Regions from separate parts of the Pontibacillus sp. ALD_SL1 genome, predicted to be linked through region 2. Evidence: a T-box and tRNA genes for the amino acid it is inferred to sense, from the RefSeq annotation. Region 2 holds a T-box; the other holds one or more tRNA genes.
The links. A T-box is a leader RNA that pairs with one kind of tRNA and senses whether it is charged. The one in region 2 lies ahead of IMZ31_RS13670 (valine--tRNA ligase), so its partner is inferred to be a tRNA-Val.
Positions count from the first base shown of each region.

Region 1 (16,077 bases), 1.2 Mb from region 2:
GGGGTAGGATCCTTAACTGAATACATAGGTTAAGGAAGGTAGACTCGGGGAACTGAAACATCTCAGTACCCGAAGGAAGAGAAAGCAAACGCGATTTCCTGAGTAGCGGCGAGCGAAACGGAATTAGCCCAAACCAGAGAGCTTGCTCTCTGGGGTTGTAGGACACTCCATTGGAGTTACAAAGAAACAAGATAGATGAATGATCTGGAACGGTCAGCCGAAGAAGGTAACGGCCCTGTAGTCAAAATCTTGTTTCCTCCGGAGTGGATCCTGAGTACGGCGGAACACGAGGAATTCCGTCGGAATCCGGGAGGACCATCTCCCAAGGCTAAATACTCCCTAGTGACCGATAGTGAACCAGTACCGTGAGGGAAAGGTGAAAAGCACCCCGGGAGGGGAGTGAAATAGAACCTGAAACCGTGTGCCTACAAGTAGTTGGAGCCCGTTAATGGGTGACAGCGTACCTTTTGTAGAATGGACCGGCGAGTTACGATCCCATGCAAGGTTAAGATGAAAAATCGGAGCCGCAGCGAAAGCGAGTCTGAATAGGGCGAAATAGTATGTGGTCGTAGACCCGAAACCGTGTGATCTACCCATGTCCAGGGTGAAGGCCAGGTAACACTGGCTGGAGGCCCGAACCCACGCACGTTGAAAAGTGCGGGGATGAGGTGTGGGTAGCGGTGAAATGCCAATCGAACACGGAGATAGCTGGTTCTCTCCGAAATAGCTTTAGGGCTAGCCTCAAGGTAAGAGTCTTGGAGGTAGAGCACTGATTGGACTAGGGGCCCTCATCGGGTTACCGAATTCAGTCAAACTCCGAATGCCAACGACTCATCCTTGGGAGTCAGACTGCGAGTGATAAGGTCCGTAGTCGAGAGGGGAACAGCCCAGACCACCAGCTAAGGTCCCTAAGTTTATGTTAAGTGGAAAAGGATGTGGAGTTGCTCAGACAACCAGGATGTTGGCTTAGAAGCAGCCATCATTTAAAGAGTGCGTAATAGCTCACTGGTCGAGTGACTCTGCGCCGAAAATGTACCGGGGCTAAACATAACACCGAAGCTGTGGATTGTTCTTACGAACAATGGTAGGAGAGCGTTCTAAGTGCTGTGAAGTCAGACCGTAAGGACTGGTGGAGCGCTTAGAAGTGAGAATGCCGGTATGAGTAGCGAAAGAAGAGTGAGAATCTCTTCCACCGTAAGTCTAAGGTTTCCTGAGGAAGGCTCGTCCGCTCAGGGTTAGTCGGGACCTAAGCCGAGGCCGAAAGGCGTAGGCGATGGATAACAGGTTGATATTCCTGTACCACCTCCTTTCCGTTTGAATGACGGGGGGACGCAGTAGGATAGGGAATCCGCTCCACTGGATGTGAGCGGCCAAGCAGTGAGTGAGATGCATAGGCAAATCCGTGCATCAATCACAAGCTGTGATGGGGAGGGAACTATAGTACCGAAGTTCCTGATTTCACACTGCCAAGAAAAGCCTCTAATGAGGAAAGAGGTGCCCGTACCGCAAACCGACACAGGTAGACGAGGAGAGTATCCTAAGGTGATCGGGAGAACTCTTGTTAAGGAACTCGGCAAAATGACCCCGTAACTTCGGGAGAAGGGGTGCTCCTTCATAGGAGGAGCCGCAGTGAAAAGGCCCAATCGACTGTTTAGCAAAAACACAGGTCTCTGCGAAACCGAAAGGTGAAGTATAGGGGCTGACACCTGCCCGGTGCTGGAAGGTTAAGGGGATGAGTTAGCTTATGCGAAGCTTTGAACCGAAGCCCCAGTAAACGGCGGCCGTAACTATAACGGTCCTAAGGTAGCGAAATTCCTTGTCGGGTAAGTTCCGACCCGCACGAAAGGTGCAACGAATTGGGCACTGTCTCAACAAGAGACCCGGTGAAATTATACTATGCGTGAAGATGCGCATTACCCGCGACAGGACGGAAAGACCCCGTGGAGCTTTACTGTAGCCTGATATTGAATGTTGGTACAGCTTGTACAGGATAGGTGGGAGCCGTCGATACCGGAGCGCTAGCTTCGGTGGAGGCATCCGTGGGATACCACCCTGGCTGTATTGACATTCTAACCCAGGACCGTGATCCGGTCCGGAGACAGTGTCAGGTGGGCAGTTTGACTGGGGCGGTCGCCTCCCAAAAAGTAACGGAGGCGCCCAAAGGTTCCCTCAGAATGGTTGGAAATCATTCGCAGAGTGCAAAGGCACAAGGGAGCTTGACTGCGAGACCTACAAGTCGAGCAGGGACGAAAGTCGGGCTTAGTGATCCGGCGGTGCCGCATGGAAGGGCCGTCGCTCAACGGATAAAAGCTACCCCGGGGATAACAGGCTTATCTCCCCCAAGAGTCCACATCGACGGGGAGGTTTGGCACCTCGATGTCGGCTCATCGCATCCTGGGGCTGTAGTCGGTCCCAAGGGTTGGGCTGTTCGCCCATTAAAGCGGTACGCGAGCTGGGTTCAGAACGTCGTGAGACAGTTCGGTCCCTATCCGTCGTGGGCGTTGGAAATTTGAGGAGAGCTGTCCTTAGTACGAGAGGACCGGGATGGACGCACCGCTGGTGCACCAGTTGTTCCGCCAGGAGCACAGCTGGGTAGCTACGTGCGGAAGGGATAAGTGCTGAAAGCATCTAAGCATGAAGCCCACTTCAAGATGAGATTTCCCATCACTTCGAGTGAGTAAGATTCCTTGTAGACGACAAGGTTGATAGGTCGGAGGTGGAAGCGTGGTGACACGTGCAGCTGACCGATACTAATAAATCGAGGGCTTATCTAACTAAAGTGAAAAAACGGTTATGTCATAATTCTTATCTAGTTTTGAAGGTACTTAGAAAATTCTAAAATACCTGTTGACTTTACTCGATAGATAAAGTACAATATATCTTGTCCTTGCAAAAAGGATCAATAAGGTCTGGCGGTTTTGGCGAAGAGGTCACACCTGTTCCCATGCCGAACACAGAAGTTAAGCTCTTCAGCGCCGATGGTAGTTGGGGTTTCACCCCCGCGAGAGTAGGACGCCGCCAGGCTTTATAAATATGGAGGATTAGCTCAGCTGGGAGAGCACCTGCCTTACAAGCAGGGGGTCGGTGGTTCGAGCCCGCCATCCTCCACCATTTCTTTCTAAAACTAAAGATCGTAAGCCGACCTAGCTCAATCTGGCAGAGCAACTGACTTGTAATCAGTAGGTTGGGGGTTCGAGTCCCTCGGTCGGCACCATTTCGATTTTAATACGTCTGATATAGATTAGTAAGAGCCATTAGCTCAGTTGGTAGAGCATCTGACTTTTAATCAGAGGGTCGGAGGTTCGAATCCTCCATGGCTCACCATTGTTTTTCACACCGTGCGGGTGTGGCGGAATTGGCAGACGCGCTAGACTTAGGATCTAGTGTCTCTCGACGTGGGGGTTCAAGTCCCTCCACCCGCACCATAACTTAATAAGCGGAAGTAGTTCAGTGGTAGAACACCACCTTGCCAAGGTGGGGGTCGCGGGTTCGAATCCCGTCTTCCGCTCCATTATAAAAGTCCTGCCGGGGTGGCGGAATTGGCAGACGCACAGGACTTAAAATCCTGCGGTAGGTAACTACCGTGCCGGTTCGAGTCCGGCCCTCGGTACCATTGCAAATACTAAGCGCCCGTAGCTCAATTGGATAGAGCGTTTGACTACGGATCAAGAGGTTAGGGGTTCGACTCCTCTCGGGCGCGCCATTTTCTATTACGGGAAGTAGCTCAGCTTGGTAGAGCACATGGTTTGGGACCATGGGGTCGCAGGTTCGAATCCTGTCTTCCCGACCATTTTCCTTAAATATGGGGCCTTAGCTCAGATGGGAGAGCGCCTGCTTTGCACGCAGGAGGTCAGCGGTTCGATCCCGCTAGGCTCCACCATTAAAACATTTGATCTTTGAAAACTGAACGAAACAACATGTAACGTCAATGTCTTTGAATTATTTTTAAAGCCAGTAATCATTTATTTGATGCTAGGCAAACTCTAACTTTATGGAGAGTTTGATCTTGGCTCAGGACGAACGCTGGCGGCGTGCCTAATACATGCAAGTCGAGCGCGTGAAGCAACATGATCCCTTCGGGGTGATTGTTGTGGATCGAGCGGCGGACGGGTGAGTAACACGTGGGCAACCTACCCATGAGATCGGGATAACTCCGGGAAACCGGAGCTAATACCGAATAACCCAGTGAACTGCATGGTTCACTGGTAAAAGGCGGTTTCGGCCGTCACTCATGGATGGGCCCGCGGCGCATTAGCTAGTTGGTAAGGTAACGGCTTACCAAGGCGACGATGCGTAGCCGACCTGAGAGGGTGATCGGCCACACTGGGACTGAGACACGGCCCAGACTCCTACGGGAGGCAGCAGTAGGGAATCTTCCGCAATGGACGAAAGTCTGACGGAGCAACGCCGCGTGAACGATGAAGGTCTTCGGATCGTAAAGTTCTGTTGTTAGGGAAGAACAAGTACCAGAGGAAATGCTGGTACCTTGACGGTACCTAACCAGAAAGCCACGGCTAACTACGTGCCAGCAGCCGCGGTAATACGTAGGTGGCAAGCGTTGTCCGGAATTATTGGGCGTAAAGCGCGCGCAGGCGGTTTCTTAAGTCTGATGTGAAAGCCCACAGCTCAACTGTGGAGGGCCATTGGAAACTGGGGAACTTGAGTACAGAAGAGGAGAGTGGAATTCCACGTGTAGCGGTGAAATGCGTAGATATGTGGAGGAACACCAGTGGCGAAGGCGACTCTCTGGTCTGTAACTGACGCTGAGGCGCGAAAGCGTGGGTAGCAAACAGGATTAGATACCCTGGTAGTCCACGCCGTAAACGTTGAGTGCTAGGTGTTAGGGGGTTTCCGCCCCTTAGTGCTGAAGTTAACGCATTAAGCACTCCGCCTGGGGAGTACGGCCGCAAGGCTGAAACTCAAAAGAATTGACGGGGGCCCGCACAAGCGGTGGAGCATGTGGTTTAATTCGAAGCAACGCGAAGAACCTTACCAGGTCTTGACATCTTCCGCTATCCCTAGAGATAGGGAGTTCCCTTCGGGGACGGAATGACAGGTGGTGCATGGTTGTCGTCAGCTCGTGTCGTGAGATGTTGGGTTAAGTCCCGCAACGAGCGCAACCCCTAATCTTAGTTGCCAGCATTCAGTTGGGCACTCTAAGGTGACTGCCGGTGACAAACCGGAGGAAGGCGGGGATGACGTCAAATCATCATGCCCCTTATGACCTGGGCTACACACGTGCTACAATGGATGGTACAGAGGGCTGCGAGATCGCGAGGTCAAGCAAATCTCAAAAAACCATTCTCAGTTCGGATTGCAGGCTGCAACTCGCCTGTATGAAGCCGGAATCGCTAGTAATCGCAGGTCAGCATACTGCGGTGAATACGTTCCCGGGCCTTGTACACACCGCCCGTCACACCACGAGAGTTGGCAACACCCGAAGTCGGTGAGGTAACCTTTTTGGAGCCAGCCGCCGAAGGTGGGGCCAATGATTGGGGTGAAGTCGTAACAAGGTAGCCGTATCGGAAGGTGCGGCTGGATCACCTCCTTTCTAAGGATATTACGGAACTAGCGAGTCCTTCGGGACTTGCTAGCAGGCACATACTGTGCCATTAAACCATTGACCATGTTTGTTTCGTTCGGTTTTGGAAGCTCAAATGCTTTCAAACAGTACCTTGAAAACTAGATAAGAATTAGACATCAAACCAACGTTAGATTTAACGTAAGCATCATTATGATGCGTCTTTTCACATTGATTTTAGATAGTTAAGTGAATAAGGGCGCACGGTGGATGCCTTGGCACTAGGAGCCGATGAAGGACGGGACTAACACCGATATGCTTCGGGGAGCCGTAAGTAGGCTATGATCCGGAGATTTCCGAATGGGGAAACCCACTACCCGTAATGGGGTAGGATCCTTAACTGAATACATAGGTTAAGGAAGGTAGACTCGGGGAACTGAAACATCTCAGTACCCGAAGGAAGAGAAAGCAAACGCGATTTCCTGAGTAGCGGCGAGCGAAACGGAATTAGCCCAAACCAGAGAGCTTGCTCTCTGGGGTTGTAGGACACTCCATTGGAGTTACAAAGAAACAAGATAGATGAATGATCTGGAACGGTCAGCCGAAGAAGGTAACGGCCCTGTAGTCAAAATCTTGTTTCCTCCGGAGTGGATCCTGAGTACGGCGGAACACGAGGAATTCCGTCGGAATCCGGGAGGACCATCTCCCAAGGCTAAATACTCCCTAGTGACCGATAGTGAACCAGTACCGTGAGGGAAAGGTGAAAAGCACCCCGGGAGGGGAGTGAAATAGAACCTGAAACCGTGTGCCTACAAGTAGTTGGAGCCCGTTAATGGGTGACAGCGTACCTTTTGTAGAATGGACCGGCGAGTTACGATCCCATGCAAGGTTAAGATGAAAAATCGGAGCCGCAGCGAAAGCGAGTCTGAATAGGGCGAAATAGTATGTGGTCGTAGACCCGAAACCGTGTGATCTACCCATGTCCAGGGTGAAGGCCAGGTAACACTGGCTGGAGGCCCGAACCCACGCACGTTGAAAAGTGCGGGGATGAGGTGTGGGTAGCGGTGAAATGCCAATCGAACACGGAGATAGCTGGTTCTCTCCGAAATAGCTTTAGGGCTAGCCTCAAGGTAAGAGTCTTGGAGGTAGAGCACTGATTGGACTAGGGGCCCTCATCGGGTTACCGAATTCAGTCAAACTCCGAATGCCAACGACTCATCCTTGGGAGTCAGACTGCGAGTGATAAGGTCCGTAGTCGAGAGGGGAACAGCCCAGACCACCAGCTAAGGTCCCTAAGTTTATGTTAAGTGGAAAAGGATGTGGAGTTGCTCAGACAACCAGGATGTTGGCTTAGAAGCAGCCATCATTTAAAGAGTGCGTAATAGCTCACTGGTCGAGTGACTCTGCGCCGAAAATGTACCGGGGCTAAACATAACACCGAAGCTGTGGATTGTTCTTACGAACAATGGTAGGAGAGCGTTCTAAGTGCTGTGAAGTCAGACCGTAAGGACTGGTGGAGCGCTTAGAAGTGAGAATGCCGGTATGAGTAGCGAAAGAAGAGTGAGAATCTCTTCCACCGTAAGTCTAAGGTTTCCTGAGGAAGGCTCGTCCGCTCAGGGTTAGTCGGGACCTAAGCCGAGGCCGAAAGGCGTAGGCGATGGATAACAGGTTGATATTCCTGTACCACCTCCTTTCCGTTTGAATGACGGGGGGACGCAGTAGGATAGGGAATCCGCTCCACTGGATGTGAGCGGCCAAGCAGTGAGTGAGATGCATAGGCAAATCCGTGCATCAATCACAAGCTGTGATGGGGAGGGAACTATAGTACCGAAGTTCCTGATTTCACACTGCCAAGAAAAGCCTCTAATGAGGAAAGAGGTGCCCGTACCGCAAACCGACACAGGTAGACGAGGAGAGTATCCTAAGGTGATCGGGAGAACTCTTGTTAAGGAACTCGGCAAAATGACCCCGTAACTTCGGGAGAAGGGGTGCTCCTTCATAGGAGGAGCCGCAGTGAAAAGGCCCAATCGACTGTTTAGCAAAAACACAGGTCTCTGCGAAACCGAAAGGTGAAGTATAGGGGCTGACACCTGCCCGGTGCTGGAAGGTTAAGGGGATGAGTTAGCTTATGCGAAGCTTTGAACCGAAGCCCCAGTAAACGGCGGCCGTAACTATAACGGTCCTAAGGTAGCGAAATTCCTTGTCGGGTAAGTTCCGACCCGCACGAAAGGTGCAACGAATTGGGCACTGTCTCAACAAGAGACCCGGTGAAATTATACTATGCGTGAAGATGCGCATTACCCGCGACAGGACGGAAAGACCCCGTGGAGCTTTACTGTAGCCTGATATTGAATGTTGGTACAGCTTGTACAGGATAGGTGGGAGCCGTCGATACCGGAGCGCTAGCTTCGGTGGAGGCATCCGTGGGATACCACCCTGGCTGTATTGACATTCTAACCCAGGACCGTGATCCGGTCCGGAGACAGTGTCAGGTGGGCAGTTTGACTGGGGCGGTCGCCTCCCAAAAAGTAACGGAGGCGCCCAAAGGTTCCCTCAGAATGGTTGGAAATCATTCGCAGAGTGCAAAGGCACAAGGGAGCTTGACTGCGAGACCTACAAGTCGAGCAGGGACGAAAGTCGGGCTTAGTGATCCGGCGGTGCCGCATGGAAGGGCCGTCGCTCAACGGATAAAAGCTACCCCGGGGATAACAGGCTTATCTCCCCCAAGAGTCCACATCGACGGGGAGGTTTGGCACCTCGATGTCGGCTCATCGCATCCTGGGGCTGTAGTCGGTCCCAAGGGTTGGGCTGTTCGCCCATTAAAGCGGTACGCGAGCTGGGTTCAGAACGTCGTGAGACAGTTCGGTCCCTATCCGTCGTGGGCGTTGGAAATTTGAGGAGAGCTGTCCTTAGTACGAGAGGACCGGGATGGACGCACCGCTGGTGCACCAGTTGTTCCGCCAGGAGCACAGCTGGGTAGCTACGTGCGGAAGGGATAAGTGCTGAAAGCATCTAAGCATGAAGCCCACTTCAAGATGAGATTTCCCATCACTTCGAGTGAGTAAGATTCCTTGTAGACGACAAGGTTGATAGGTCGGAGGTGGAAGCGTGGTGACACGTGCAGCTGACCGATACTAATAAATCGAGGGCTTATCTATCTAAAGCGCAAACGACCGCTTAGACCCGTACGGATAAGACAGCTTCTTGGAAAAGGCGATTAGCCTTTGGAAAGAAGATGACTTATACGCTAGGGTCTGGGAGTTGGAGCTGGAAGCCAGTTCAAGCGCAAAAACGTAAAAGGCACGATGTCTTAATTCTTATCTAGTTTTGAAGGTACTCCTTCAAACAAAACAATAGTATGGCGGTTTTGGCGAAGAGGTCACACCTGTTCCCATGCCGAACACAGAAGTTAAGCTCTTCAGCGCCGATGGTAGTCGGGGTTTCACCCCCGCAAGAGTAGGACGCCGCCATGCAACGTAACCTCAAAGGATATGATCCTTTGAGGTTTTTTGTGTTTTATTTGTACTAAATTCTCCTCCACATATTTGATTAATCCATAGTGAAAAAGGGTAAATGATAAAGATCCTCCTCTCGACTTAATATAATTTAGCTGTGGTTTATTCATAACCTAGAAGCACAACTACGTATATTAGTTATAAGAACATCGGAGGGATTTGATGTCGATGGAGACCTTCTTTAATGATTACTTATTGTTAATGACAGTTCGGCTTGTGACCGCCGTTGTACTATGTGGTTTAATCGGGTTTGAAAGAGAGATTAAAAACCATTCAGCAGGCTTTCGGACTCATATTCTAGTAGGTGTTGGGGCATGCGTGATGATGTTGCTATCCTTATACGGATTTGACCCTTACTTAAATAAGCATGACGGAATTCGTTTTGATCCCGCTCGTATTCCTTCATATGTGATTAGTGGTATCGGCTTTCTTGGTGCAGGTACAATCATGGTACATGGTGTGACGATTCGAGGTTTGACTACTGCTGCATCTATATGGGTCGTAGCAGGGCTTGGACTCGTTATTGGAGCTGGTATGTATGGGCCTGCTATCCTCACAACTGTAGTGGTGTTACTAAGCTTAATTGTACTTAATAATACAGAACGAATCTTTAAGCGGAAAAGTAAACATCATATTCAGATCGTGGTGTTTGAAGGGTTAGAAATGTCAAAGCTAATGGAAGCTTTCGAACACTTCGAGTTGGATATTAACCATGTTCAAATCGAAAATGAGATGAATGGTCAACGGAATATCTTAATTGAACTCGCTCATAATGCTCATTTTAAAGAAATAGAGCTTTTTGATCGCCTATCTACTGTCCCACATGTGAAGTGTGTATATCAGCGTAAGTAAACTCAGAAAATGTAGAAGTTTGTATGTCATAAAGTTGTGTGGATCTGGCAACAATGTTTATAGTGCATTTTAGTTGCAAACCATATTTAAATTTGTATAATGTAAGTATAGTCAAAGATAGTCAAAGTCAAAAAAGATTATTGAGGAGGGGGGCTATGCGGAATATATCCGATATCATTGAAGCACATTTGAAAGAGATCATTGAGAGTAGTAATCACAATGTTATCGAGATTAAGCGTAGTGAAATAGCAGAATCATTTCAATGTGTTCCCTCGCAGATTAATTACGTGATTAAAACACGGTTTACAGTGGAAAAAGGTTATATAGTAGAGAGTAAACGTGGTGGTGGCGGCTACATCAGAATAAGTCGTGTACAGCACCACGATAAAATGAAGTTATTAAACGAGCTAATTTTACTTATTCAACCACGTGTCACACAACAAGGAGCCATTGATGTTATAGAACGTTTGTTAGAAGAAGAATTAATTTCCGAACGTGAGGCTAGACTGATGGTAAGTGCTATCGCAAAAGATGTATTAGCTGTTCCGATTACTCTTCGTGATGAACTTAGATCAAGGATACTATCTTCTATGATATCGATCGTTAAGTACAAAGATTAAAAGGAGGGGACGGAAAATGGAGTGCCAAGAGTGCCATGAGCGTCCTGCATCTTTACATTTTACTCAAGTGGTAAATGGGCATAAAACAGAAGTTTATGTTTGTGAGAAATGCGCTTATGATAAGGGTTATATGTCGCAAGAGCAAGACTCACTTTCTTTGCATAACTTATTATCTGGATTATTTAACTTTGATTCCTTTCAGCTATCTGATTCAAAATCACATTCAGCCTCACACAGAGAGCCTCAAACATTAAAGTGTGATCATTGTGGTTTGACTTACGATGAATTTAAACGCGTTGGTAAGTTTGGATGTGCAAATTGTTACAAGACTTTTGATGAGAGATTAAATCCTATTTTCAGAAGGGTCCATAGCGGTAACACCATTCACAATGGCAAAGTTCCAAAACGTAAAGGTGGGCAATTGCATGTCCAAAGGGAAATGGATCAAAAGCGTTCCGAACTTCAAGCTTTAATTCACCAAGAAGAATTTGAAGAAGCAGCTAAGGTTCGCGACCAAATTCGCACCCTCGAAAGACAGTTGCATTCAGAACAAAGGGAGGGTGATCAGTAATGTCCCTCGAGCAGTTTATGAATGAAGCAATTAGTCCTTGGTTGAAAGAAGAAGGTCCTGATAGTGATATCGTCATGAGTAGTCGGATTCGATTGGCCAGAAACTTCGATCATATCCCATTTCCGATAGTTGCTGATCAGGAAGAATTAGAGCAAGTAGTTGAATTTTTTAAAGAAGAATATGAGGATCAATCTTTTGGTCCATATAAAGACTTTGAATTTATTCATATGAGTAAACTGAATCCTACTGAGAAGAGAGTGTTGGTGGAGAAACACTTAATTAGTCCTCACTTGTCTGACTATGCTAAGAATGGTGCAACTTTAATCTCTCAGAATGAGCAAGTATCTGTCATGGTTAATGAGGAAGATCATATCCGTGTGCAGCTTTATTTTCCTGGATTTCAGTTAGAGAAGGCTTTAGAGCAAGCATCTGATTTCGATGATTGGCTAGAAGAAAAGATTAACTTTGCATTTGACGAAAAGCGTGGCTATTTAACTAGTTGTCCAACAAATGTAGGTACAGGATTAAGAGCCTCCGTCATGATGCACCTCCCTGCGTTAACGATGACTCAACAAATGAGTCGGTTAATCCCAGCTATAAATCAATTAGGTTTAGTAGTTAGAGGAATTTATGGGGAAGGTAGCGAAGCAATAGGAAATATCTTTCAAATATCGAATCAGATTACGTTAGGTAAATCTGAGAGAGATATAGTAGATGATCTAAAAAGTGTTGTTGAACAATTAATTGAGCAAGAAAGAAATGCTCGCCAACAAATTATTCAACAAAACGGCATACAATTAGAAGATAAGATCTTTCGTTCATATGGAGTACTGGCTAACAGTCGTATTATAGAGTCTAAAGAAGCAGCAAAATGTCTCTCTGATGTGCGATTAGGAATAGACCTAGGATATATAAATAGCTTATCAAAAACCATCCTGAATGAATTAATGATCTTAACTCAGCCTGGATTTTTACAACAGTATGCACAGCAAAATCTATCTCCTGATGAAAGGGATGTTCGAAGAGCAGCCTTAATTCGGGAAAGACTAAACTTAGAAATATAATTAGACTAGGAGGGGTGCCCGATGATGTTTGGGCGTTTTACTGAAAGAGCACAGAAAGTATTAGCATTAGCTCAAGAAGAAGCCGTACGACTTGGTCATAATAATATTGGAACAGAACATATTCTTCTTGGTTTAGTTCGTGAGGGAGAAGGAATTGCAGCAAAAGCGCTAGGAGCTTTAGGTCTGGCAGCCGATAAAATCCAAGAAGAAGTGGAACAGTTAATTGGAACAGGAGATAAGGTATCGCAAACGATTCACTATACTCCTAGGGCTAAAAAGGTTATAGAATTATCAATGGATGAAGCACGAAAATTAGGTCATTCATACGTAGGTACTGAACACATTCTACTTGGTCTAATTAGAGAAGGAGAAGGCGTTGCTGCACGTGTACTAAACAACTTAGGTGTTAGTCTTAACAAAGCACGTCAGCAAGTTCTGCAGTTGCTTGGAAGCAATGAATCTACTTCTAATGGTCAGGGTGGTAGCCGACAGTCTGCTAGTGCTAATACTCCGACCCTTGATTCACTTGCACGAGACTTAACAACCGTGGCGAAAGAAGGAAACATTGACCCGGTAATTGGTCGTGGCAAAGAAATTGAGCGTGTCATTCAAGTACTGAGCCGACGTACAAAAAACAACCCTGTTCTTATTGGTGAACCAGGTGTAGGTAAGACTGCAATTGCAGAGGGGTTAGCTCAGCAAATCATCAACAATGAAGTTCCGGAAATCTTACGTGATAAGCGAGTTATGACACTTGATATGGGAACGGTAGTTGCAGGAACAAAATACCGCGGTGAATTTGAAGATCGCCTGAAAAAAGTAATGGAAGAGATTCGCCAAGCAGGCAATATTATTCTATTTATTGATGAACTTCATACACTAATCGGAGCTGGTGGTGCAGAAGGCGCGATCGACGCTTCTAATATCTTGAAACCATCTCTAGCTCGAGGAGACTTGCAGTGTATCGGTGCGACAACTTTAGAAGAGTATCGTAAGTACATCGAAAAAGATGCCGCGTTAGAGCGACGTTTCCAACCAATTCAAGTTGATGAACCAAATTTAGAAGAATCTGAGCAGATCCTAGAAGGACTTCGTGATCGATATGAAGCTCACCACCGCGTGACGATCACTGACGAAGCGATTAAAGCAGCTGTTAAGTTCTCAGATCGTTATATTCAGGATCGTTTCTTACCGGATAAAGCGATTGATCTTATTGATGAAGCAGCTTCGAAAGTACGCTTACGTTCTTACACAGCTCCACCAAACTTGAAAGAACTTGAGCAAAAATTAGAAGAAGTTCGTAAAGAGAAAGACGCAGCCGTACAAAGTCAAGAATTCGAGAAAGCCGCTTCTTTACGTGATAATGAACAGAAACTGCGAGAAGAGTTAGATAAGACTAAAGATGAGTGGAAAGAAAAGCAAGGACAAGAAAACTCTGAGGTAACAGTTGAGGACATTGCATCTGTTGTATCTATCTGGACCGGAGTGCCTGTTTCAAAGCTTGCTAAAGACGAGACTGAGCGTCTTCTAAACATGGAAGATGTCTTGCATAACCGGGTTATCGGCCAGTCAGAAGCTGTTAAGTCTATTTCCAAAGCCATTCGACGTGCTCGCGCAGGGTTGAAGGATCCAAAACGTCCAATTGGTTCATTTATCTTCTTAGGGCCAACTGGTGTTGGTAAAACAGAATTAGCTCGAGCAGTAGCTGAGTCTATGTTTGGTGAAGAAGATGCTATGATTCGTATCGATATGTCTGAATACATGGAGAAACACTCTACTTCTCGTCTAGTTGGTTCACCTCCTGGGTATGTAGGGTACGAAGAGGGTGGACAATTAACGGAAAAAGTTCGCCAAAAGCCTTATTCTGTTATCCTGTTAGATGAGATTGAGAAAGCTCATCCAGATGTCTTCAACACCCTTTTACAGGTTCTTGAAGACGGACGGTTAACGGACTCTAAAGGCCGTACAGTAGACTTCCGTAATACAGTTATCATTATGACTTCAAACGTTGGAGCAACTGAACTGAAGACGAACAAATATGCAGGCTTTACAATGGGAGATGCAAGTCAGGATTATAAAGATATGAAATCCAAGGTTATGGAAGAAATGAAACGTGCTTTCAGACCTGAGTTCTTAAACCGTATAGATGAGATCGTTGTCTTCCATTCTCTTGAGAAGGAACACATGAAGGAAATTGTTACTCTAATGGTAGATCAGCTCCAGAAACGTCTTACTGAATTAGATGTAGATTTCACCCTTACAGATAAGGCTCTTGATAAAATCGCGGATGAAGGATTCGATCCTGAATATGGTGCCCGTCCATTACGCCGCTCTCTTCAGAAGAACGTTGAAGATCTTCTATCAGAAGAGCTATTAAGAGAGAACATTGCGACAGGACAGAATGTTATTATCGATGTCGATCATAACGGCGAATTTACTGTTTCGACACAATCGTAATTCAAAACGATAGATCATAAATAAATAATCATTTAAAATCGGAAGGTGAGAGCCTTCCGATTTTTTTAGTATATGGTTTTGAACCTGACGGATATGATGAATGTTGATTTTTTGGATAAAGAAGAAAGTTAGTGAAGAATAATATATATAAGTAAGGGTATTAGGTAAAATACGTAATCGTATTGTAAAAACATTGTAACTGATAATTTAATAAAACGTATGAGATAATAAGGAGAGTACTATACTCTTCTTTGATATAAGGGAGAGATCTGTTTGGCGAAACAAAAGTCAAAGTTTGTATGTCAGGAATGTGGGTATGAAACCGCTAAGTGGATGGGGAAATGTCCAAGTTGCCATCAATGGAATACACTTGTTGAGGAACGAGTGGCATCGAAATCTACTGGAAGGCATACATTTGTAACAAGTGATGCACAAACTAGCAAGAAACCAGAAAAAATAACAGCAATCGAAACAAAAGAAGAGCCTCGAATAAAAACAGGTATGCCAGAAGTGAATCGGGTGTTAGGTGGTGGCATTGTGCCAGGCTCCCTCGTCTTAATTGGCGGTGATCCTGGAATAGGGAAATCAACCTTGTTGTTACAGGTGTCGTCTCAACTTGCCCATACAAAGGATGTAAGTGTACTTTATATATCAGGTGAGGAATCGACAAGACAAACGAAATTAAGAGCTGACCGTCTAGGTGTACTTTCTGATGATCTTTATGTTCTAGCTGAAACGAATATGATGGATGTTGCTCATCATATTGATCAGATTCAACCTTCCTTCGTTGTTATTGATTCCATACAAACAATTTATAAAGAAGAAGTGAATTCAGCGCCTGGCAGTGTTTCGCAAGTTCGTGAATGTACTAGTGAGCTAATGCGCATTGCTAAGAACAAAGGGATTCCAATCTTTATCGTTGGACACGTCACGAAAGAAGGGTCAATTGCAGGTCCAAGGTTATTAGAACATATGGTTGATGCTGTACTTTATTTTGAAGGGGAGCGACACCATACATTCCGGATTCTTCGAAGCGTGAAGAACCGATTTGGAAGTACACATGAAATGGGTATTTTCGAGATGAAGGAAGAAGGGCTAAGGGAAGTAGCGAACCCTTCTGAAATATTCTTAGAAGAACGGTCTCAAGGAGCAGCTGGGTCTACAGTTGTTGCTTCTATGGAGGGGACTCGCCCTGTATTGGTTGAGATTCAGTCACTCATATCTCCGACGAGTTATGGAAATCCGAGAAGGATGGCTACAGGTTTAGATCATAATCGAGTGCCACTACTAATGGCTGTTTTAGAGAAGCGTGTAGGCTTACTATTACAGAATCAAGATGCATATGTGAAAGTAGCAGGTGGAGTGAAACTTGATGAACCAGCTATTGACCTTGCGGTGGCTGTAAGCATTGCCTCAAGCTTTCAAGATCGTCCATCTAAGCCTGATGATGTCTTGGTTGGAGAAGTAGGGCTGACAG
Region 1 covers NZ_CP062974.1:100,906-116,982, forward strand. The annotation lists rRNA gene IMZ31_RS00500 (23S ribosomal RNA) at 1-2,774, shown strand, start outside; rRNA gene rrf (5S ribosomal RNA) at 2,909-3,024, shown strand; tRNA gene IMZ31_RS00510 (tRNA-Val) at 3,036-3,111, shown strand; tRNA gene IMZ31_RS00515 (tRNA-Thr) at 3,138-3,214, shown strand; tRNA gene IMZ31_RS00520 (tRNA-Lys) at 3,249-3,324, shown strand; tRNA gene IMZ31_RS00525 (tRNA-Leu) at 3,341-3,425, shown strand; tRNA gene IMZ31_RS00530 (tRNA-Gly) at 3,437-3,511, shown strand; tRNA gene IMZ31_RS00535 (tRNA-Leu) at 3,525-3,613, shown strand; tRNA gene IMZ31_RS00540 (tRNA-Arg) at 3,627-3,703, shown strand; tRNA gene IMZ31_RS00545 (tRNA-Pro) at 3,714-3,790, shown strand; tRNA gene IMZ31_RS00550 (tRNA-Ala) at 3,805-3,880, shown strand; rRNA gene IMZ31_RS00555 (16S ribosomal RNA) at 3,989-5,551, shown strand; rRNA gene IMZ31_RS00560 (23S ribosomal RNA) at 5,765-8,679, shown strand; rRNA gene rrf (5S ribosomal RNA) at 8,879-8,994, shown strand; gene IMZ31_RS00570 (MgtC/SapB family protein) at 9,199-9,888, shown strand; gene IMZ31_RS00575 (CtsR family transcriptional regulator) at 10,044-10,508, shown strand; gene IMZ31_RS00580 (protein-arginine kinase activator protein McsA) at 10,525-11,079, shown strand; gene IMZ31_RS00585 (protein-arginine kinase McsB) at 11,079-12,143, shown strand; gene clpC (ATP-dependent protease ATP-binding subunit ClpC) at 12,165-14,600, shown strand; gene radA (DNA repair protein RadA) at 14,874-16,077, shown strand, end outside.
Region 1: it encodes a tRNA-Val, which carries the amino acid that the T-box ahead of IMZ31_RS13670 (valine--tRNA ligase) is inferred to sense. The anticodon was not compared.

Region 2 (16,077 bases):
GACTTGGCTGAACTTGTGATTGATCGTGTGCCGTCTATTGAAATGGTGCGCATGGTCAACTCTGGTACAGAGGCTACCATGAGCGCGCTTCGTCTGGCCCGAGGATATACAGGAAAGAATAAGATTCTTAAATTTGAAGGTAACTACCATGGTCATGGAGACTCCTTACTTATTAAAGCAGGTTCTGGTGTTGCTACTCTAGGCTTACCTGACTCACCTGGTGTGCCAGAAGGGATTGCTATGAATACCATTACAGTTCCTTATAATGATGTAGAAAGCCTTCGATATGCTTTTAATGAGTATGGTGACGACATTGCGGGTGTAATCGTAGAACCTGTATCTGGAAACATGGGCGTCGTTCCACCTAATGACGGATTTCTCTCAGAACTAAGAACGATAACTGAAGAACACGGCTCATTGCTTATTTTTGATGAAGTAATGACAGGATTCCGCGTGGATTATAACTGTGCTCAAGGCTATTATGGGGTTACTCCAGACTTAACGTGTTTAGGGAAAGTCATAGGCGGTGGTCTGCCGGTTGGCGCGTATGGTGGTAAGAAGGAGATCATGGAGATGATTGCTCCGACTGGTCCGATCTATCAAGCGGGAACCCTCTCAGGTAATCCACTTGCAATGGCGGCAGGGTATGAAACGTTGAATGCATTAACAGAAACCTCCTACCAGGAAATCAATAAAAAAGTTGACCGCTTAGTAGAAGGATTCACAGAAGCAGCTGAAGCAAACAACATTCCTCTAACGGTGAATCGTGCTGGGTCTATGGTTGCTTTCTTCTTCAACGATGGGGACGTGACAAACTATGATACAGCGAAAAAGTCTAACACAGATCTTTTTGCTCAGTACTACCGCGCTATGATTGAAGAAGGCGTTTATTTACCACCTTCTCAATTTGAAGGAATGTTCTTATCTACCAAACATACAGATGAAGACATTGAAAAAACAATTGAAGCGACTAAGAAAGCTTTTGCTTCTATACAGGCATAAATCGAACCCCCTCATCATGTACTAAGATGAGGGGGTTTTTCTATAGATCTACGTTTAGGCATAATTTTTTCTTCCCTCTCATATATCTAGAATGACATAGGCGCTCGTAAGGTCTTGCGTGTACATTGAAGGGAGGAGAAACGCTTGACATATGAAGAACAGAATGTGTTTAGCTTTCATTTAAATGAATCACTTTGGTTTAAAAGAGGACAGGAAGTTGAAGAGTTTATGGGCATCTCTCTTGAGCCGGATATATCCATTCAGGAATACGAGGACTCTGTATCTATACGAGGTGTGATTGAGCTTGGAGGGGAGTATTTCCGGTCTTCTGAGGATGCGGAAGGAGAAGAGGATCAGATCCTTTCTTTACGAGATCATGCTTCAAAGCGAACGATTGAGAATGTAGATCTCCATGATGATGGAGTAAGTGAGTTTTATCACCGTTTTCCTGTAGAAATTTCAATTCCAAAAAGTCGCATTCAATCGATGGATGAGGTGACAGTCAGTATCGATTCCTTCGATTATGAACTCCCAGAGAAAGGGCAATTAAAGTTGAATGCAACTGTCGCCATTCACGGAGTGAGTGAAGAAACAAGGGGAGAAGAAGTAGCGGAAGTGCCTTCACCTGAAGAGGTAGAACCAGAACCGTTTAATTTTGATGTAACCTATCAAGAAGACCATCAAGAAGTGATTGAAGCGGTAGAAGATAGAAATTCAGAGGAAGTAGAAGCTGAAGTGGAGGAAGAACAAGGTGAAGGAGAGCTAGTAGAACAAGAGGGAGGCCGTTGGAAATACAAGCAATCCCAGACATTCTCTGAGTTCTTTGGAAAAGTCGAAGATCAGTCTCAGGAAGAGGAATCTGAATCTGAGGAAGACATGAACGACTACCAGTTTGAAGAATCATCTGAAGAGTCGTCAGAAGAAAGTCGCGATGAAGAAGATACGCCTCAGGACGCTCGCTATTTAACGTCCATGTTTGAACGACATGATGAATCTTACGCAAAGATGAGAATGTGCATTGTTCAAGAAGATGATACGTTAGGGTCTATTGCTCATAAGTATAAAATCCCACCCACTCACCTCAGTCGTGTTAACAATTTAGGTGATGAAGATGTGAGTGCGGGTCAAATCCTTTATATACCTGCAAAAGCATAGATGCTCCACATATCCTGCAACGGCTTTCGTTGCAGGATTTTATGTAGGAGGAGTTTTAATTGATTTAGATACACTTGAAAATGAGGGAGAGTGAATAAATTGGAACAAGAGGTGGTGGATGTATTAGCTTCATACAGGCTATCTGCTTACGAGGTAGAAGTGCACTCTGATAAAATATATAAGGCATATACACCTGTAGGGCCTGTGGCGGTAAAGCGCTCTAGTTTAGATAGGCAAACAATTCAAGATTGGATTGAGGTTTATAGAAAAATAGAAAACTATCGATTTCAGCATGTGGCTCCATTATATATGACTTCTGAAAGGGAGCTCTTTGTCGAGCGTCAGGGAGCGATCTACTATGTGATGCCTTGGATTGAGACGCCAAATCGTGACACGCCCCCTTACCCGTTTGAGCAATTGTATAGAACGATTGGGCAGATGCACAGACGCTCACTCCATACCGAAGTTGTGAAGCGAGAAGATTACGAAGACCTGATGAACAATCGGAAGACACAATTGCAAAACTACAGGGATGTATTATCTAAGTGGGTGACTACGTTTGAACAGCGGCACTATATGCCTCCGGTTGAATTACAAATCTGCACACACTATCGTGATCTTGATAAGGTGTGCGAAATAGGGATGGAGTGGTGTGATCGCTTTTTGGATGATCTGGAAGAGGATAAACAAATTCGTACAGCTCTTATTCATGGGAACGTTAAGCCTTCACATTTCCTATACGATGATTCAACTCCGTATCTATTAAATTGGGAGCGTTCCAAGACCTATTACCCTGTTTATGATATTACGACGTATTTTTATCATGTATTACGTTATCATGACGCACCTGTAAATCAACTTATATCAACTTTCTCTTACTATGAAGAGGAACTTCCTTTACTGAACAGCGAGCGATGTTTACTTGCTTTATTCCTTTTAAATCCAGAACCGTATATTCACCAAGTTGAAACTTATGTAAATGGCGCCCAGGCGAACGGGCAACCTTTTCTTGTACAAAAATTAGAACGATCTTATTATGTTTTGCGACATGCAATGGACGTTCAGGAACAAATTGAACAGGCAAGAGTGTACCAAGAGCAACAAGCAGAGAATAGTTAAATCCATTCTAGATGGAAAGCGAAGTATAGACCAATTAAGATGCCCAGTAGAAAAACATCGAACGTAGTGGGAAAAAGGAGTGTACGAACGAGTTGGAAACACGCAATCGGCAATACACAACGTTCAATAATGATTAACCATTGTCGACACCAGGGTGGCAACTTGTAACGATAGAAACGTGCCAAAAGGTATAACCTCCTTTATTGCTTTTCTTTAGTATATGTCCATAGAGGCTGTCAGTGTGACTGAAAAAGTTGCTTAAATAGGTTGACTAAACATAGTGAATGTGGATAAAATAACAAGTACAAGAAAATCGATAAATGCCGTGAAGGGGAAGAGTATGAGAATGTAAGCCTTTCAGAGAGGGAATCGTTAGCTGAGAGATTTCCAGGTCCTTGCACTCAGAAGGTCGCCCCAGATGCAGTCTCTTTGAAACCGATAGTAGAAGAGACCGGAGAATACTCCGTTACGTAAGTAAAGTGTGTAGATGACAGGTGTCGTCTATAAAATAAAGGTGGTACCGCGAATCCATTTCGTCCTTTTCTAAGGATGAAATGGATTTTTTTGTGTAACTCCCCTTCCGGTATGCGCGATAAAGGAGGAACTCGTATGGAGAATCATGAAGTATCTCTTCCAACGAAATATGACCCAAATGCGATTGAAAAAGGTCGCTATGATTATTGGGTAGATGGCAAATTTTTTGAAGCAAAAGATGACAAGAGTAAAGAACCTTTCACAGTTGTCATTCCACCCCCAAACGTAACAGGTAAATTACACCTTGGACACGCATGGGATACAACATTACAAGATATTATTACACGTGTGAAGCGTATGCAAGGTTACGATGTACTATGGTTACCTGGTATGGATCACGCTGGTATTGCTACCCAAGCGAAAGTAGAGGCGAAGTTAAAGGAACAAGGTACCTCCCGTTATGACCTGGGCCGCGAACAATTCCTTGAGAAATCTTGGGAATGGAAAGAAGAATATGCAACATTCATCCGAAAGCAATGGGAGAAGCTTGGTTTAGGCTTAGATTACTCTCGTGAGCGCTTCACATTAGATAACGGTCTATCTGATGCCGTTCGAGAAGTATTCGTAACCCTTTATGAGAAAGACTATATTTACCGCGGCGAATACATTATTAACTGGGACCCGACCACTAAAACGGCTCTTTCTGATATTGAAGTAATCTATCATGATGTTCAGGGACACTTCTACCACATGAAGTATCCATTAGCTGATGGATCAGGTCATATTGAGATTGCAACAACACGTCCAGAGACGATGCTAGGGGATACAGCTGTTGCGGTTCATCCTGAAGATGATCGTTATAAGCATTTGATTGGTAAGAAAGTAACCCTTCCTATCGTTGGTCGCGAAATTGAAATCGTAGGCGATGACTATGTTGATATGGAGTTTGGTAGCGGAGCAGTGAAGATTACACCTGCTCACGATCCAAATGACTTTGAAATTGGAAACCGTCATGATTTAGAGCGTATTCTTGTTATGAATGAAGATGGAACGATGAACGAAAATGCTGGCAAATATAAAGGCATGGATCGTTTCGAATGCCGTAAACAGCTTGTTAAAGATCTACAAGAAGAAGGCATTTTATTCGAAATTGAAGAGCATATGCATTCTGTTGGACACTCAGAGCGTAGTGGTGCTGTTGTAGAACCATACCTTTCGACACAGTGGTTCGTAAATATGGAGCCATTAGCGAAGGAAGCGATTAGCCTTCAAGAAGGAAACGATAAAGTTAACTTCGTTCCAGATCGATTTGAGAAAACATACCTAAACTGGATGGAAAACATCCGTGACTGGTGTATTTCACGTCAGCTATGGTGGGGGCACCGTATTCCGGCCTGGTACCACAAAGAAACAGGTGAACTGTATGTAGGTCGTGAAGAGCCAGAAGATATTGAGAACTGGGAGCAAGATAACGATGTATTAGATACATGGTTCTCCTCTGCGCTTTGGCCATTCTCTACAATGGGCTGGCCAGATGAGGCTAATGAAGACTATAAGCGTTATTTCCCTACTGACGTCCTTGTTACGGGTTATGACATTATCTTCTTCTGGGTATCTCGTATGATCTTCCAATCCATTGAATTCACAGAGCGTCGTCCATTTAAAGACGTACTGATTCATGGTCTTGTAAGGGATGCTGAAGGACGCAAGATGAGTAAGTCTCTTGGAAATGGTGTCGATCCGATGGATGTTATTGATAAGTACGGTGCTGATTCTCTGCGTTACTTCTTAGCGACAGGCTCAACACCAGGTCAGGATCTACGCTTCCAATGGGAAAAAGTAGAGTCTACTTGGAACTTTGCGAATAAGATATGGAACGCATCTCGTTTCGCCCTTATGAATATGGATGGGATCACTAATGAAGAAATCGACTTAACAGGTGAGAAATCTGTAGCGGATTACTGGATTCTAACTCGTTTAAACGAAACGGTTGAACAAGTAACGCGCAATGTTGATAAATACGAATTTGGTGAAGCGGGACGTCACTTATACAACTTTATCTGGGATGACTTCTGTGATTGGTACATTGAAATGGCGAAGCTCCCTCTTTACGGTGAAGACGAAGCTAAGAAGAAGACGACTCGTTCGATCCTCGCTTATGTATTGGATAACACAATGCGCATGCTTCATCCATTCATGCCGTTCATCACAGAGGAAATCTGGCAGGCACTTCCGACTAAAGGTGAATCCATTACGGTAGCGAGCTGGCCAGAAGTACGTAAAGACCTTCACCATGAAGAAGCGTCTGAACAAATGAAGCAGCTTGTAGCGATCATCCGTTCTGTTCGTAACATCCGTGCAGAAGTAGACACACCGATGTCGAAACAAATCCAGTTGATGATTAAAGCAAACACAGATGAAATAGCGGAACAGCTAGAAGCAAATCGTCATTATTTAGATCGCTTCTGTAACCCTAGTGAGCTTATAATTGATGCAAATCTAACAGCTCCTGACAAGGCAATGTCTGCTGTTATTACTGGTGCTGAACTTTATCTGCCATTAGAAGGCTTAATTGATATCGAGGAAGAAATTGCTCGCCTCCAAAAAGAACGTGAGAAATGGGATTCTGAGGTACAGCTTGTACAGAAGAAACTCTCTAACGATAAATTTGTAAACAAAGCTCCTGAACATATTGTTCAAGCTGAGCGCGATAAAGAGCAGGACTATATCGACAAACGTGATAAAGTGGACGCTCGTATCAAAGAGCTCAAGTCCTAATAAGAAAACTCCGTCTAGTAACGAACTAGACGGAGTTTTTTAATTCGGTGTAGATATGATTCATATATTTCTCTACGATATTGATGGAGCTCTTTGCGCTAAGCGTCCGGCTACCAACCACATCTTCTATTTCATTTAAGAGTAGGTTTCCCTCCTCATCGAATAAGAAGTCAATTCCCACCATTCCAAATGAGAAAAGGCTAATGATGCGCTCGATGTGAGTTTTTTCCTTCGGTGATAAAGGATATAGTCTGGCAGTGCCTCCAAGAGTATAATTTGCTTTAAAGTCAGATGAGCTCTCTCTTAGTATGGCAGCTACAATTTCTTGTCCCACTACAAACACCCGTAAATCTTTCCCAAGAATAGGGGCTGGTTGTTGGAGGATGAGATCTTGGCCTTTCAACGTCGGAGCAAGTTCTGAAGCCTCCTCAACAGAATCGATCCAGTGAACATCTTTTCCTCCTCTTGAATCAACCTTTTTTATGATATAAGGGTAGGGGAGTGGAGCTTCTGTTGGATTGAAATCAACGCCCTTCAGAAAAAAGGTTTCCATCATCGGTATATTGTGAGGGGCCAGGTATTGATGTGTTTTCCATTTGTTGTTACATATTTCACTTACATGGGAAGAATTGAACGTCTTCACTCCTAACTCTTCGAAATGAAGCGTAAGTATAGAATCAATAGTCCTTATAATAGCGAATGAAGGCAAAGAAGCTTCCTCGCCTTGTAAGAGTAAAACAGGACGGCTATTTCGAAGGCCTATGGTGATCTTTTCTTTTGGTACAAAAGTAAGTTGTAGCCCCTTCTGCGTGGCTTCTTCAATCATCCATTTGATAAAGGCCTGATTTCGGCCTGCATCTTGATCGGAATAGATGAGCCATCCGTTCATGTATCTTTCTCTCCTTCCTTACTTTGCTGTTCAATCACATACTCGATCATCTTTTCAGCCACATTAATGCCTGTGCATTCATAAATATTTCGAATTTGTGCATTGCCATTTACTTCGCAAATAACCGGCTGTTCCTCTTCATCATAAAGAAGGTCTACACCACAAAAGGCTGTACCTATCGCTTTACTTGCTCTAATTGCGAGTTCTTTCTCTGCATCAGAAGAGGAATAGGGCTCCATTTTACCACCCGTTGTTACGTTCGCTCTGAAGTCATGTTCAGAGTAACGGAGCATTGAAGCAACGACCTTCTCACCGACAACATTGAGACGAACGTCCCGTCCATAACTAGCTGAGATGAACTGCTGAAGCATGAATGGACGATTGTGGATGGTTTTTAGTTTTTCCATCATTTTTTCTTTCGTATGTACGAGATAGACTTGCTCACCAAAGGAACCATACGCTTCTTTTATAATAAGCGGGAAGCCTAGTTTTTCTCCTTCATTAACAAGGTGGGTTAAATGTAAATCATCTGTCTTTATGAAAATCTTAGGTCCTAAAATCGTTTTCGGTATAGGAAGTTGTTTTTGAGCTAACCGTTGATACATAACACCTTTATGATCACATGCCTCAATCGCATCAGCTGAATTGTACACCGGTATACCCATTGATTCTAGCTGGCGGGCAAGAAGAACATCTTTGTCTCCAAAGATGACAAAATCAGGGCGTGTGTCTGTAGAGGCACCCACGATGCTCCTATCTTGACCAGATAAGGTACTTAAAAGTTCATGATTGGGATAAATGGTCATCGAGATCCCTTTTTGATGCGCAGCTTCTTGAACAAGTTCAGCGTAATCAAGAAATTTAGGGCTTTTCAGGTGTCCGTTATAAACAATCCATCCATGCATAGGATCACTCCTTTAATTAATGAGTTATGTTGATTGTTGATTATTAAGTAGGTATAGGTCCGTTATCAAATGCCCTGGCTTTATTAAAGCTAACGGAAACGTTCTCTATCGATAGTGACTCAGCTCCGATACTATATGACCTGTCTTTGGAACCTGTCCTATTTTAGGATAAAATAAGGATGAAATGGAGGTTCGCATATGTTTACGACAATGGAACAAATCAATCAATTTTTTAATGACCGAAAAGGGTTAGGGATTAAACCTGGTTTTGGTCGTATGATAAACATGCTTGAAGCATTAAACAACCCTCATAAAGATATAAAAGCGGTTCATATCGCTGGTACGAATGGAAAAGGCTCTACACTTGCTTTTATGAAGGGAGCTTTAATCGACCAGGGGTTTCGTGTGACTAGCTTCGTATCACCGTCTTTTGGTTCTGTACGAGAGCACATTTTTCTTCAAAACGAACCCATTTCTGAAGAACGCTTTATCCATTATATCAATACCCTTTATCCTGTTGTGAAGGAATTGGATGAAAATGAAGATGGTCCTTCAGAATTTGAAATTCTCGTCATGGTGGCGATTCTTTTTTCACGTGACGATTCCACCATTAGTTTATTTGAAACCGGAATGGGGGGGAGTGGTGATTCTACAAATGTGCTCGAACCTGTCCTTAGTATCATTACAATGATTGATCTTGATCATACGGCTTTTCTAGGGGACACGATTGAAGCGATTGCTTCTCAAAAGGCAGGGATTATTAAAAATCGGACTCCTATCGTCTCAGGTGTTACACAAGTTGAAGCAAAGCAGGTTGTAAAAGATTATGCTGTAAGGAACAATGCTCCCCTTTATCAATGGGGAGAAGCGTTTTACATAAGTGAGAAGGATGAGGGCTATTCCTTTATGTCTCAAGATCTGGTACTCGAAGGAATTCGTGTTTCCCTTCCAGGCAAACATCAACAAAAAAATAGTAGCCTTGCGCTAATGGGGCTCTCACTACTTAAAGGAGTGAATAGTGAAGAGGCAGCCAACTCCTTTCAGAAGGTGAAGTATAGTGGTAGATTTGAAACGATTTCCTCGAAACCTACCGTTATCATAGATGGTGCTCATAACTTGTCAGGTACAGAGTCGTTAATCGATACAGTCAATCAGAGCTATCCTCATAAGAAGAAAACGTTGTTATACACCGCGCTCAAAGACAAGCCTTTAGCTCAAATGATCCCGTTATTAGAAGAGGCATTTGATGAAGTTGTGTTCACCACTTTTCAAAACATGAGATCTTCTACCCCTGAGTACCTTGCTTCCTTCTCTACAACTGCTGACCCTAAAATAGTTTCAAATTGGGAGAAGTACATTGATGAAATTTGGGAAGACCTTAATGAAGATGTCCTAGTTATTGCCGGCTCTCTATACTGGCTTCCAATGGTTAAGGAGTATGTAAATAGAAAGAAAAATAAATAAGAACAACTATTCAGAAATTTTTGAACGAATAGGTGTTATGTGCTAATATAAAAGTATTAGTTTTTTCTAAAAATTACCTTTAATAAGACTTAAATAGTGTATGAGATTCGATTGATGGAGATAGGGGATGCAGGGATGATATCAAAACAAAAGACGGTGGCCTTATGGAGTATATGGGCAATACTCTGGCCAGGGGTCATTACCACGGTGTTTGTAGTAACGAACCCACAGATGCAAGGAGGGGAGTTTGACCTTCTTTCTTTTGCATTTATGATGGTGATTGTGGCGCTCTTTCCAATCGTCATTCATAATAGCCCGATTATTTTCATTCACGGGATAAGTCTTGCTGTATTTTTATATTTTGGGTTATTTTTTGAAATGATTATGACACAGATTGCCTACATTGTATCAATATCAAAGGTGAAACTCTCAAGGCCTTACTGGTACAAACTCCCTCTTAATTTAACGATGTTCCTATTTGTATCACTAGGCTCTGCCCTTTTTTATTATGCATTAGGAGGGTCCCATGGGCCATCGGCTTTTGCAACGCCGAGTGATGCAATTCCTATTATTGGGTATGTGTTGTCTCAGTTTATCCTGAACCATGTTTTCATATATTTTGTACGGAATTATTTTCTGGGGAATAAGGGAACGATTTTTGATAAAGAGTTCTTCTGGGATTTAGGGAACACAGCCATTGTGATGCCGATCGGATTTGTTTTATACGTTTTATATATGGAAATAGGTGAAGCGGCAATCTACTATGTGGGCCTTCCGTTTGTTGGTTTATCCCTTATTTTAACTCTCTACTACGCTAGTCAAAATGTGAACGAGTATTTGCAAAAAGCAAATGAAATTGGACAAGAGCTTACAGGGCGCCTAAAAGTAGGTGAAGTACTAGACCGGTTTGTAGAAAGTTTGACTGTGCTTTTTCATGTCGATTATGTTTATATTTTTGATCGGAAGAATAAAGATGATCTTGAATTAATAAGATATTTCGATGGGGACAAAAATATCGGGTTTCAAAATCCCCAATTCTCATCATTTGAAGGTGTCAGTCAGTCCGTGTATGCTAGCGGCCAACCTGTTCTCTATCAGTCTAGAAAAAAGTGGAGACATATTCGGTCAGATCTCATTCCTAAAAAAGTAGAGAGCATTATGTCTGTTCCTATTGAACGAAATAACAAGATTGAGGGTATTATTACCATTGCCTCTCATAAGAAAAGGTCATATGAGAAGTTTCAGCTCATGCTTGTGGGAATTCTAGCTAACTATATGGCTGTAGCGATTCAGAATGCAAGGCACTATGAAGAAACGAAGCGAAGAAGCGAGCTTTGTCCGTTAACGAAACTGTACAATTATCGTTACTTTGAGAATCTTGTTAGTGATTATGCAGACACCTATGAGCAAGTAGGGGAAAAGGTATATGCGTCTGTTATATTGTTAGACTTGGATCATTTTAAGAGAGTGAATGATCAGTACGGGCATGAGAGTGGCAATGAGGCACTTTGCGAGTTAGCCGTCCGTTTATCGAACATCGTAGGAGATGATGGTACCGTTGCTCGTTATGGAGGGGAAGAGTTTGTAGTCTTCTTGCCTGGAGTGGGTAGAGAAAAAAGTCTTGCCATAGCAGAGGAACTTCGTCACCGCATATCTTCGGTCCCGTTTCGTCTTAAAGAACATATTACAGATCACAAAGGAGCCATAGAGGCTTGGCTAACAGCAAGTATTGGAGTAGCGACTTTCCCTGAAGATTGTGAAAGCCCTGTTGAACTAGTCAGGCACGCTGATCGGGCGATGTACGTGGGTGCGAAGCAACAAGGGCGTAACAAAGTGGCGAGCTATGAAAGGGTCTTAGAAGCGGCTGAGTGATGAACTCAGCCGTTTTTTATTGAAGTAATAAATCCTCCACATAGTCGATGGTCGTCTTTGAAACGGGAATAGCCCTTCCATGCGATAGCCTAAATCCTTAAACTGGAATAAAATTAGGTCTTGTATAGTGACTGAAATAGGACCTTTTAAATACCTTTACTTTATTATACAATGATTCTATAACATTACATTTTATACAGAAATATAGGTTTTACAATTAAATTTTGTAGAAGTTTACGGAATAATGTCTCTGCATGATAGGGATTTCCTTACTTTAGTACTAGTTTTGAGATAGAGGAAGAGGTGGGATTTTGGCTGGATATATCGGTGCTCTCATTGCAATAGGAATTTTGTTAATAGGGGTTTCCTACATACCTATACATATGGATCGTAAAGGGAAACTCTACTTAATAGGAGCTTCCGCTTTAATTGCTTTGGCGACGTATGCCTCAAAGGTTACATTCACCTGGTGGCAGAGTAGTTTAATTTTAGTTTTATTAGCTTTTCTATTGGCGTTATTGCTAAACCGACGTTTACAACAGTTCATACTAGTACGTGATACGGGAACGTCTGTATCAAATGAACCGGTACATAAGGGTGTGGAAGACATTGAACCTGTTGCTTTAAGTAAAGATGACGAGATGAAAAAAGAGAAAAGTGACTCAATCATTTCTTCAACGGTTGAAGGAGAGTCCCTTTCTGACGATAGTAAAGAAGAGGAGGTTCTTCAGGAAGAGTTATCAGATGTTGCTCCAGATCTCGAAGAAGAACCGTCGGACCTGGATGTCATAATTGAAGAGGAACCATTGAATACAGATAAACCTGTTGTTTCTCCTGAAGAAGAACTTTTAGCCGCCCGTTCTGATTGGGTTGAGGGAGATGGTGAAGAGATAGAAGACGTTCAAGAGGACGCTTTTGTCGAACGATCCTCTATCTTAGAAGTCATTGAAGAAGATTACACAGAAGAGGACAACGTCGATCGAACAGTGGAGGACTCTGCTCCTGAATGGGTTGATCAAGATGATGTACTTGAGCCTGTTGGAGAAATGGATGAAGAAGAATTTACGTTGAGAGATGAGGTTCTGGAAGACTTTGAGTCGTTAGCCAGTGAAGACGTTGATCAAGAAGAGGTTGAAGTCGAAGGTCAAGAGGTTAACGAGTCTGGATTGTCTGCATTTGAAATGGTAGAGCATATCGAGGATGAGCAGGATGCACTGGAGGAGGAAGCTCCGCTAGAAAGAGAGTCTTCTAAAGGGTCAGCTACACCATTAAAGAGTGTGTTCCAAACGCAAATGCTTCATACTCTTGTGGAGGAAGTCATGGTCCAGGAAGAGATCTTGTCTTCTCACAATTATGAACAGTACGTAAAGCAGTTCTTACAGCCTTCATTGCCAGCTCAAGACTACTATACATTTGCCTCTTTGCTGGTGCAGCATCATATTCGAAATCAAAATTACCAAGAATTAGATGAATGGCTCCCTGAACTAATGAATAAGTTTTCTGATTATCCCATTATTAAAGAGGAACTTCAATATATAAAAGACTTCGCGAAAGAACACGTAACAGATTCATAGACTACTAAGGAAATAGGTGTGATGAACAATGAAAAGAAGTCATGAAATTACGGAATTACCCATTATAAGTATTGTTGATGGTAAGGAAGTTGGAAGAGTTAAGTCACTTGTCATTAACCCAGATGAGGGGCACGTTGACTTTCTAACGATTGAGCATAAAGAGTGGCAAGTAAGTGTGAAAGCAATCCCTTTTAAGAAGGTTATTGGTGTTGGGGAGTATGCAGTCACAATTGAGAGCAATACAGCGATTCTTGATCTGGATGAGATCCCTATTGCGAATGAATTAATTAATAAGAAAGTAAAAATTATTGGCTCTAAAGTTATGACCCGAAAAGGGCAACTTATTGGGGAAGTTACCGAGTATTATGTGAATGATGACACGGGCAAAGTGATTGCCGCATCTGTCCAAATGGGGGATAAAGAAGTGGTATTAGATAGCACTTCTGTCGTTACATATAGCGAGCACATGACGATTGTGAGCGAAAAGGCGTTAATGCAGTATGTCACAACCCTTGAAGAGCTGACAGGTGAACCAAGTGGGCCTCAAGAGCAGCGAGTCGACTCGCCCCAACAAGAAACGGTAACGCAGGAACCGGTGGCTGTAGCTGCAGAAGAGAAAGTGGAAGAGACAGTTCCTGCTCAGAAGGCTGTAACGATTCCGGAAGAAAAGCCAGCTTTTTCTGCGCAAGATGAAGTAGAGAGTACGCTTATAAGTGAAGGAACAACAGGAGAATGGAGTCAAGACGTTAACGAAGATCCTTCACCACAGCTTGAGCTCGTAGAAGAAGTGACGCCTGAGGGAGAGGTGGCTTCAGAATCTCTTATATCTGATGAAGTCGAAGAAATGATAGAAGAAGAGGAGAAAGAAAAGCCAGCTTCCAAACTAGAAGGTATTCATAACAAGCAGCTGGAACTTCTTAAAGGAAAAGTGGTTCAAAAAGATATCGTCGACTCTCGTGGAAACATTTTATTTAACGAGGGTGATCAGCTTACAGAAGATGATGTAAAGCTCGCTCAAGATCAAGGGCCTAGCGTCGTCGTTGATCTGACGATGAGTGTTGAAGGCTAAACCATAAAAGATAGGGAGAATGCGTTGTGGATAAACGGTGGGATTTGAAATTTTTCATGTACCTCCTGGCAATGGCCCTGTTTATTTATGGATTCTCTGTTGGTGGGGCATTTGCTTATGATGTTGTCATGGCAGGGCCTAAGACATATGAAGAAGGAACAACAGTAGGGGGAGTATCGGTAGATGGACTAACGCGCCCAGAAGCTGAGAATGCTCTTAAAACCAGAGTGCAAGAATGGCTTGATCTACATCCGGTTGAAATGATGACAGAAGAACAATCCATTGTATTGTCAGAAGAATTCTTAACTGTGGATGTAGCTGACACACTAGAAAACTTAGAAGGGGGAACCGTTAATCCGCTCTCCGTTCGGTTTAACCGATCGGCTCTAGAAGGACAAAAAGAGGCATTTGGTGAGGAAGTGTACGATCATTTGCTCCTCGATCAGCTTACTGCTGATATTAAGTCACAAGCCGAAGTGTTGTCAGATAAATCGTTGACCTATTCTGTTTACGATTATGTTAGTAGCGGGACAGAATCGCTATTCAGTGTTATTGCAGAGTATAATCAGAAGATCCCTGATGGGTCTGATGTATTTACGTATACAAATGAATTAGAGGGTTTGGTTATAGAACCGAAGTCAAATGTATCTTTATTAGAACAAGTCAATAACGTTCCTCTCCAGAATCAAACCGCACTAAATGTGATGGCATCTGGTTTATACGGAGCTGTATTGCAAACAAACTTTGATATGATCCAGAGGCACATTAGCCAACACCTCCCTACATATGCGGAAAAGGGGAGGGAAGCGAGTGTGAACTTATCAGAGGGACACGACTTTGTCTTCTTCAACCCGAATGAGTCCTCTTATAAGATACAATTCGAGGTGAGTGAAGACACGCTTACCGTTCAAATTGTAGGGTACCCGATTTCAAGGGAATATGAAGTCCTCATTCAAAATGAGCGTGAAATTGAACCACGCACCATTATTCAGTATAGTGCCTTTGCAACCGGAGCAAAAGTGCAAAGAGAAGGCGAAACAGGGCTTGCTTATGACGTGTTCAGAGAAATCTATAATCAGAACAATGAGGCCATCGATACTGAATTTATTACTCAGGATTACTATGCTCCTGTCCATACATTAGAGGAGCGTCCAGAGCCTGTTGAACCTGCTACCTCAGACAGCGGGGGCACGGACCAGAGTGGCTCGGACTCCGGGAACGATAATGGTTCAGGTAGTAACGGAGATAATCAAGAGAAAGATGATTCTGAATCAAATTCAAATGGTTCAGAAGATGACACAAATCCTAATAAGTCGGATGATTCCACAACCAAAAAGGGATCAAAGGAAGGTTTATCGGGAGATTCTGACGATAATAACGAAGGGCAAAATTCTGACGGAACAGACGGAATATGGAGTCCCGATGAAGGTCCATCTAAAGGGGAATAACGTTAAGGAATGCGGACTCGATATAAGGGTTCGCATTTTCCTTACGAAGAGAGTGAGGAAAACGTAAAATGGCAGAACGTAAGCGTCTGGGTGACTTGTTAAAAGAAGCGGGCATGATTAATGAAGGTCAAATTAAAGAAGCATTAGAGACAAAAGAAAGTGGTCAAAAGTTAGGAGATGTGCTGTTAGATAAAGGATACATAACCGAGCAGCAATTAATTGAAGTTTTAGAATTTCAGCTAGGCATTCCTCACATCTCTTTATACCAATATCCAATCGACACGAATTTGCTGTCGCTGATATCAAAAGATTTCGCCAGACGAAACAT
Region 2 covers NZ_CP062974.1:2,670,816-2,686,892, reverse strand. The annotation lists gene hemL (glutamate-1-semialdehyde 2,1-aminomutase) at 1-1,002, shown strand, start outside; gene spoVID (stage VI sporulation protein D) at 1,147-2,157, shown strand; gene IMZ31_RS13680 (phosphotransferase) at 2,257-3,276, shown strand; gene IMZ31_RS13675 (hypothetical protein) at 3,273-3,461, opposite strand; T-box leader at 3,593-3,820, shown strand; gene IMZ31_RS13670 (valine--tRNA ligase) at 3,886-6,528, shown strand; gene IMZ31_RS13665 (ATP-grasp domain-containing protein) at 6,554-7,417, opposite strand; gene IMZ31_RS13660 (ATP-grasp domain-containing protein) at 7,414-8,322, opposite strand; gene IMZ31_RS13655 (bifunctional folylpolyglutamate synthase/dihydrofolate synthase) at 8,521-9,786, shown strand; gene IMZ31_RS13650 (sensor domain-containing diguanylate cyclase) at 9,922-11,658, shown strand; gene IMZ31_RS13645 (hypothetical protein) at 11,970-13,232, shown strand; gene IMZ31_RS13640 (PRC-barrel domain-containing protein) at 13,261-14,301, shown strand; gene IMZ31_RS13635 (VanW family protein) at 14,328-15,749, shown strand; gene IMZ31_RS13630 (GspE/PulE family protein) at 15,818-16,077, shown strand, end outside.